2 regions of the Lacticaseibacillus parahuelsenbergensis genome follow, and region 1 is predicted to be linked to the other one. Evidence: riboswitches for the same ligand, from Rfam matches in the RefSeq annotation. Region 1 holds a riboswitch; the other holds the start of a gene.

What was found. A riboswitch is a leader RNA that binds a small molecule or an ion and turns the genes downstream of it on or off. The one in region 1 is predicted to bind thiamine pyrophosphate.
Region 2: another riboswitch for thiamine pyrophosphate. It lies ahead of LACPH_RS01580 (ECF transporter S component); the one in region 1 lies ahead of thiT (energy-coupled thiamine transporter ThiT).

The regions. Positions count from the first base shown of each region.
Region 1 is NZ_CP132482.1:1,746,392-1,750,812, reverse strand. It holds gene ptsP (phosphoenolpyruvate--protein phosphotransferase) at 1-220, shown strand, start outside; gene LACPH_RS08225 (sugar porter family MFS transporter) at 483-1,907, shown strand; TPP riboswitch at 2,241-2,338, shown strand; gene thiT (energy-coupled thiamine transporter ThiT) at 2,381-2,986, shown strand; gene purE (5-(carboxyamino)imidazole ribonucleotide mutase) at 3,346-3,831, shown strand; gene purK (5-(carboxyamino)imidazole ribonucleotide synthase) at 3,828-4,421, shown strand, end outside.
Region 2 is NZ_CP132482.1:342,619-347,039, reverse strand. It holds gene LACPH_RS01590 (energy-coupling factor transporter transmembrane component T) at 1-387, opposite strand, end outside; gene LACPH_RS01585 (ABC transporter ATP-binding protein) at 392-1,735, opposite strand; gene LACPH_RS01580 (ECF transporter S component) at 1,739-2,308, opposite strand; TPP riboswitch at 2,764-2,854, opposite strand; gene LACPH_RS01575 (LacI family DNA-binding transcriptional regulator) at 2,982-3,962, opposite strand; gene LACPH_RS01570 (sucrose-specific PTS transporter subunit IIBC) at 4,332-4,421, shown strand, end outside.

The sequences.
Region 1 (4,421 bases):
CATGTGTGGTGAAGCTGCTGGTGATCCGATCATGGTTCCGTTGCTGCTTGGTATGGGACTTGACGAATATTCCATGTCTGCAACTTCTGTTCTTAAGGTGCGCAGCTTGATGAAGCGGCTCTCCACCGAGGACATGGCTAAGATGGCCGATGTTGCTCTAAATGAAAATATTTCGAATGACGAAAATGCGGACTTGGTTAAAAAGACAACCGGTCAGTAATGACGTCATGATTTGAAGAAGGCTGTCATCCCAAATAGGGTGGCGGTCTTTTTTAATTGCTTTAAAGCTTTGGCGAGAGCTTTGTCATTTCTTTTAAGTGGCTTGGTAAGTAGACGGCAATGCCTGGGCAGATCGTATTTACCTGGTGCACATGCAGCATTTTCAGAAAAGTGGTATGGTTATTATGTAAACTAAAAAGGTCGAGCCGCGATGCAGATCTGTGATAGTAAGTATGGTGGTTCACCGAATGAGGGGGAATTGCATGTATTTACAACATCAAACAAAAACAGGCTTGCAGCGCAGGACTGGTGCTTTTTCCACTGCGCGTGTTCGGTTACGACTAGTGGCGCTCATTTCGACAATGGGCGGGCTTCTTTTTGGCTATGATACCGGCGTCATCAATGGCGCTTTGCCGTTTATTTCCAGTGAACTTAAATTAGCACCGGGTTTACAAGGATGGGTCACCAGTAGTTTAACGTTAGGCGCGGCATTTGGCGCTGTGTTGGTCGGCCGAGTTAGTGACCGATATGGGCGTAAACGTTTGATTACCGGATTAGCCGGTTTATTTTTTCTCGCCACACTCGCTTCTTCACTAGCGCCTAGTGCTGGTTGGTTGATTGGGGCCCGGATGGTCTTGGGGCTGGCAGTCGGTGGTGTTTCGGTTTTGGTTCCTAGTTTTCTGGCTGAAATTGCGCCAACGAATCGGCGTGGTCGGCTTGTGACCCAAAATGAATTAATGGTCGTCTCTGGGCAACTGCTTGCGTTCATCTTGAATGCCGTTTTAGGGACGAATTTTGGTAATGTGCACGGTATTTGGCGGTGGATGATCGTCTTAGCCGTGATTCCGGCTATCTTGCTAGGTGTCGGTACCCATTTTGTTCCCGAGTCGCCGCGTTGGTTAATGATGAAAGGTCGTCAGCAGGATGCCAAAGCCAGTCTTGCGGTTTTGCGAACGCCGCAAGAGGTTCCAAATGAGCTTGAACATTTAAAACAGACGATTGCAAAAAGTGCAGAACATAAAAAGGTCAAGCCGGTTGATGCGCTCAAGGTTAAGTGGATTCGTCGACTATTGATGATTGGTATCGGCTTAGGCGTTATCCAACAAATCGCTGGGATTAATGTCATGATGTATTATGGAACATCAATTTTGCAGATGACCGGATTTGGCCGCAACAGTGCATTGATTGCCAACATTGCCAATGGCGTCACGGCGGTTGCTGCCACAATTGTGACGATGCAATTACTTAAACATGTGCCGCGCCGACCATTATTGATTATTGGTTTAATCGGTACGTCGCTGGCAATTACAGGTGTGACATTTGCTTCCCGTTTGCCGGCAGGATCGCCGCTGCGTTCCTTTACAACCATTCTGATGATGATGCTCTTTCTGGCCTTCTTCCAAGGAGCGATTAGCCCGATGACTTGGCTGCTTATGTCGGAGATCTTCCCGGAACAGTTGCGCGGCCTTGGTATGGGCACAGCGACCTTCTTCCTGTGGTTAGGTAATTTTGCGGTTGGGGTGCTTTTCCCGATTGGTTTGGCACAAATGGGGATGTTTTGGACGTTCGTTTGCTTCATTGTGACGAACATTGTGTCCTTGTTGTTTGTCGTTATCTTTGTCCCGGAAACGGCGGGGAAGTCGTTGGAGGCTTTGCACCGTGAAGAAAAGGCGCGGTTGAGTCGGTGAGTGAAAAAATTCATGTTGCAAGATTGCAGCTGTTCTGAAGTAGGCTCACGTTCCATAAAACGCGTTCGCAGGCCCAGAAACCTGCGTGTAAGGACCTCTCAAGCATAAATGGTAAAAGACAGATCAGTTTCTGATGCACTTAAAAACGCGCTCACCAGCCCAGAAACCTCCACATAAGGACCTCAGACCTAAATGGCCAAAGCCCGGTCATTTAGGTCTGAGGCCACTTATGCTCCGGTTTCTAACCGGGCTGGTTCACGCTCTGCTCTGGGTAAAATATTTGCCCTTTCTCCAAAGTCTGGTAGGATAAAGTTGTATCAATTAATTCGATGAACCTTCACAAAGGGGAGCCATTGGCTGAGATCGGGGAGACCCGGACCCTTCGAACCTGTTCGTTAATGCGAGCGTAGGGATTTGTGAACGGTCGGAAGCGACCTTCTTTGTGAGTGGGGATTCACTAGGAGGCTTTTTTTATGCAACAACATAAGCGTCTGGTTGTTATTTTGGAAACAGCGATTATTGCCGCGTTTGCGATGGCGCTGACGTATATTCCGCATACCACCGGTGTTTCGGCGATTGAGTTGAATTATGGCTTGATTCCGATCGCTGTTTTGGCGATGCGGCGTGGGGCGATTCCTGCCGCATGGGCTGGCTTTGTCTGGGGCATTCTTGATTTGATTCTGCGTGGCCTGAGCGGTGGCAGTGTTCTGAACCCGATTCAGGGCTTTCTTGAATATCCAATCGCGTTCACGCTGGTTGGTTTGATGGGCTTGACCTATGCTGCCTTTCAAAAGAACGTTCGCGGCGGTGAAAAGGTAAAGGCTAGTGGCTATGCGTTTGCTGGCATTATCATCGGTACTTTTGCTAAGTACTTCATTCACTTTATCGCGGGCGTGGTTTTCTGGGGCAGTTACGCACCAAAAGGCATGAATGCCTGGATCTATTCGTTGATCGTTAACGGCGGATCTGCGCTGTTCAGTACCGTATTGGCGATTGTCGTTGTCGGCATTTTGCTAACGGTTGCGCCACAACTCTTTATTGCCAAAGATGGCAAGTCGCTTTCTACCAAAGCAGCTTAAGCCATTGCATCATTCATAAAAATGACTGGTCGGTTCTTGTCTCCCCGTATTGTAAGGGGTTAGGCATCTAGGCCTTAAATCGGTTCCAAAGATGAAATAAATCTTTGAAGCCGATTTTTTTGTTTTCAAGAAAACTGAAGATGATTAGCGCGGCAGTTGCTGAATTTGAAGCGCTTTACGTAGCCAAATTTTCCCATTGAAGTTAGCGATGATTCAAGTTTTAGGCAATGCAAGAATTAATACTTCTAGTAAAACACGAACATTAATTTGAAATAAGTCCAATATAGTTCCATTTTACGGTTGAATGTTGTTTCTGAACGTGCTATTCTCAAAATATCTTAAAGAAAGCAGGGAACAAGATGCAGAAAGTAGCTGTGGTCATGGGCTCAAGCTCCGATTGGCCAACCATGCAACAGGTTGCAACGCAATTGACGGCGCTGGCAATTCCTTATGAAAAGCATGTCATTTCGGCGCACCGCATGCCGGATAAGCTTGCGGAATTCGGTAAGCAAGCGGCTGATCAAGGCTTTGGGGTGATTATTGCTGGAGCAGGCGGTGCGGCTCATTTACCGGGGATGCTCGCAGCCAACACCCTTTTGCCTGTCATCGGAGTTCCAATCAAAACCCGAACATTAAATGGCGTTGATAGTTTGTTATCGATTGTGCAAATGCCAGGTGGGGTGCCAGTCGGAACCATGGCCATCGGTGATGCCGGTGCTGTCAACGCTGCTTTATTTGCCGCTTCAATCCTAGCTTTGACAGATGAGGCATTAACCCAACGTCTCGAAGCCTTTCGTGCCGAGCAGACCAAACGCGCCGAAGAAAGCGAGGCTGCGCTCAAATGATTGATGTGGTGACGTCTCCGGCAACAATCGGCATTATCGGCGGTGGTCAGCTTGGTCGGATGTTAGCCCAAAGCGCCAAAACCATGGGCTATCGTGTTGGCATTTTGGAGCCGACTCCGAACTCACCCGCGGGTCAGGTCGCGGACTTCCAAATTACGGCGCCCTACGATGACCAAGCGGCGTTGACCAAGTTAGCCAAGGAATCCGATGTTTTAACTTATGAGTTCGAAAATGTTGACTTAGCTGCACTTGAGGCTGTTCAACATTTAACTCGCATCCCTCAAGGCACGGCAATCCTTGCAACAACGCGTGACCGCATCAAGGAGAAAACCTTTCTTGAAACCCACGGCGTTCCAGTAACACCGTTTGCGGCCGTTGATTCACCGGCAACACTGAAAACCGCGATTGCCAAGATCGGCCTGCCAGCGATTCTGAAAACCACAACAGGCGGTTATGACGGACACGGCCAACAAGATATCAACACACTGGCAGATGTACCGGTGGCAGAAAAGTTGCTTGCGCATGGCCCTTGCATTTTGGAAAAACGGCAGCAATTTGACCGTGAAGCTTCCGTGATGATCACGCGTGAT
Region 2 (4,421 bases), 1.4 Mb from region 1:
CAAGGCATGAATGACAACCAGCAAGCCGTAGACAAAATTAGGCGACAGCTTATGTTGTTCCAGCCACAGCAGCAACGCCTCTAGATCGACACCGATCAGAAACACCAACCCCAGCGCGGTGAAAGCATAAGTCCGCACAAACAGTAACAACGCGTAGGACGTATCCGTACCGTGTAAGGTGATCGCCCAGTATGTGCTCGCCGCCGGTATCATTGGGAGCAACGCTAAAACAACCAGACTTTTAAATGCGCGTCGCCACAGCAGAAAGCCAGTAGCTAAGCCAATCAGCGCCAAGTCAAGTTTCACCGAATGACTAAACGATATTTCAAGCGTCAAAAGCAGTATCAGCAAACTCAGATTCAGCGCATTCGTCTTCTTTGGTAACATCACTTCACTCCCCAAGAACCGCCAAGTGTTGATCAGCCAGTTGAACATGCTGTTGACTCACGCCTGCCAACGGAGCAAGCCGATGGGTCACAATCAAGAAGGCTTCCTCAGCTGCTTTTTCCTTAATCCACGCGGTGAAAAATGCACACGCGCGCTCGTCCAATCCGCTGAACGGCTCGTCTAACAGTAAAAAGGCCCGGTCCAAGCTCAACATGGCAATCAATTGAATCATTTTCTTTTGCCCGTCGCTCAAGTGATACAGGCTGCCGGATTGCTTCTCCGTCAATCCCAGATAGTCGAGCGCCGCTTGTTGGCGTTCGCGAACTTCCGCCGTGAGCGGAGCACCGAACTTTAATTCATCCGCAGGCGTCAGCGTCACAAATTGCTTCGTGGCATCTTGCACCGCCAGCGTCATCGTCTGGAACAATCGCTGTCTGCGCCGCAAGCGCCGTTCACCGAGAAACATGCGACCTTGATAAGGATGCAGTTGCACCATGGCCCGCAACAACGTCGACTTACCGCTGCCATTAGCGCCAGTCAGGGTCGTGATGCCGGTATTAAAATGCCATTCAGCCGCATGGATCAACACCCGGCGATTCTGGGCACAAACCACCTGATCAAGGTGAAGTAAAGGAGTCGTGGCTGCATCGGTTTTCGTTAAATGAAAATGAGTCGGGATTGTGGTGAGTGTTGCTAATGGCAAGCGGGTCAGCTGTCCCTTTTCCAACGACACAAGCTCATCGGCAACGCCGGCATAATCGCTCAAGTCGTGATCAGCAATCACAATTGTTTTCCCCGCATCGCGTAATTTACCCAGCTTGGTGATGAGTTGCTGCCGACTAGCCGGATCAATGCTGGCAAACGGCTCATCTAACAACAAAACCGGCGCATCCATCGCCAGCAAAACCGTTAAGGCCGCACGCTGCTTTTCGCCACCGGAAAGTGTCTGTAAGTCCCGATCCAAAAAGTCATCTGTTTCGCCCAGTGCGACCGCCTGCCGGATTTGTTTCGCCATCACATCAGCCGGCAAGTCGAGATTTTCCAAAGCGAAATTAAGTTCACCGCGTAAGGTTCGCATGGTAAATTGCTGATCAGGATTCTGAAACAACATCCCCACACGGCTTGCTTTCGTTTGCATAGACGCGTTGCGATTATCCTGCCCATCCACCAAGATCGTGCCTTCATAAGCCAGTGGCGCAAATCCGGCAATCAAGTTGAGTAAGGTCGACTTTCCACTGCCACTGTCACCGGTCAACACAGTCATCGCGCCCGTTGCAAATTCGAAATCAAGGCCATCAAACAATGGCCCATCCCGCTGAAATCGCAATTTTTTGAGTTCAATTCCCATCATTTACGACCTGCCAGCCAGTCGCTTGGCACCAGCGGCTTGGTCATAAAGTTTCATCACCAGTTGAACCAAAACAACGCCGAAGAAAATAACCGACAGCAAGCGCACCGTCACCAGAGCCAGAATCATACCCAGACTGTATGCGCCGTAACCCAGCTTGAAGTACTCATAGGCAAAACTGAAAACCGTCGTCCCAACTGCGGCCAAAAGCAGACTCACTGTGTCATAGCGCCGATAACGGGTCACAATGAATCCCGCCTCACTACCCAAGCCTTGAACAAAACCGGACAGCAAGACAGCCGGGCCAAAGTAGGATCCATAGAGCATCTCCGCCAGCGCCGCCAAACATTCACCTAAAATCGAACTGCCTTTCTTTTTCAGCAACATGGCGGTCATCGGTGCTGCCATTACCCACATACCAAACAGAATTTCGTTGGCAAACGGCGCATAACCGATTGGCGTCAATGCCGCTGCCAACAACGCGTAAATCGCATCGGCACCCATAAAGACGCCGCCAAACAGAAAGGCCAGAAATGCCAGTAAGACAACATCGCGCAACGACCATTTGTCCATAAAAATAACCCCCATTTCTTCAAATAAAGACAAACGGGGGCCAGGCATGATCAATCCATCATTTCGAAGCTTACTTGTGTCTCATGTTGGCTCACCCGCCAAGTCAAAAAGCGCGGTGGCTCACCATAACGCGATCGCCAGTGTAGAAGTCTGCGTGTAAGGACCTCAAGCCTAAATGGCCAAAGCCCAGACGCAATGGTGCGATTTTTACGCGGGGAATTTGTTCTATTTTGGGCACATGCGGAGTCTGACTGCCGCGTTCTATAACGCGCTCACAGTCGCAGAAATCTACGTGTAAGGACCTTGAAGCCCAAATGGCCAAAGTCCAGCCATTTGGACTTCAAGGCCACTTACACTCCGATTTCTAAGCGCTCCTGTTCGCGCTCAACCAAAAAGGACCCGTCACCAAATCATCGGCGGGGTCCATGAAATCACAAATAATCATCAAAAAACGATTGATCTTAACGACATTTCCCTGCGACAGTACTAACTGCATCAGGTTCCATGGGTATCATCTCAGCTTTTACAGCACCCCAAATGTTTCTATTCGATTGTAACGGCAGTATATCACTTTTTATTTGGAAGCGCTACAGGAAAGAACTGATGAATAGCGCCAACTTCTTGGTCAAGCCTGCTTGGTAACAAAAAATACCGAACCCAGTGATGGTGCACTTTACGCCGTTATGCCTTGATGCAGGCTCACTGGCAGCAAATAATTCGGGTCTAGGTCAGCCTTGTGATCGTTGATCCTTGTCAGTAACAGGTCGACTAGCAGTTTTGAGATGTCGTCCAACGGTTGAACAATCGTTGTCAGCGCTGGGTAATAATTTTGAATGAAGCGAGTGCCGTCATAGCCGATCAGTTTTAGGTCATCCGGAACGCGGATGCCCATAGCCAAGGCCAGCTGATGGATCTGCATGGCGGTCAGATCATCGGTGCAGAAAATTCCGTCATACTGCCCACCGGCCAATAAGTGCTGAATCTCCGTGCGGCGAATGGCCGCGGCAGTCTCAAACGGGATCGCCACGGTCGCGGGTTCGATTCCATGGGCAGCAAAGTAATCGTGAAAACCTTGTGACCGAGCATTTGTCGGTGAATTCGGCAATTCCTTACCGGTGATGATTAGCGGGGCTTGCACGCCATTGGCTGACAAGACCGATGCGGCCAAGCGCCCACCCTGGGCATTGTCGGAACTGACGATCGGAATGGTCGGAGCCAGATTGCGATCAAAGCTGACGATCGGTAGCCGGTACGCTTTATATTCCGGAATATTTTCATTGTGCGCTCCGGCAATGATACCGTCGACCTGATTGGCTGCCAGCAGGCGCAGGTACTCGCGCTCCTTTTCCGGATCATTGGCGCTGTTGCATAAGATTGCCTTATACCCGCGCTCGAACAGCAGATTCTCGAGTCGGGAGACCAGCTCACCGAAGAATGGGTGACTGACGTCGTAGAAGATCAATCCAATGAGATGCGGTGACTTGCCCTGTAGCGAGCGAGCCAAAGTATTCGGCCGATAATTCAGCTGATTCATGGCGGCATGAACCGCCTTTTTCGTTTTATCACTGATGGCACCGTAATTATTGATCACGCGGGAAACCGTGGTCGGCGACACTCCAGCCAATTTGGCGACATCTTCAAGTTTAACGGTCATAGTTTGGTATTACCCCTTTTTAGATTCCACGCTTGACACATACTGACGGCATCGGCGTTGGTGATCGCAGCTTGGGCTGAGGCGATAACGCGTCGCTGTGTTCCATCTGGTCGGTGCATTTTTCTGCCACCCTTGTGCGGTGTCATTGCGCCCCAATCTGTTTGTCACGATTAGCTTTATCATAACTGAAAGCGGTTGATTGTCAATCGAAAAACATTTTTAAAACGCTAAGCCTAATGAAGTCTCTCAACAATAAAGAATTAAATTGTCAAACGCTTGACAATTTGTCGAAAGCGCTTTATATTTTAACCGTCGCAAAACCGATATTATTTTTTAGCCCATTAACCGCTTTCCTGAGGAGGACCTTTTATGAAACATGCTGACGTTGCCAAACGGATCTTGCAAGATATTGGCAAGGATAACATCCAGGCCGCTGCCCATTGTGCGACCCGGCTGCGC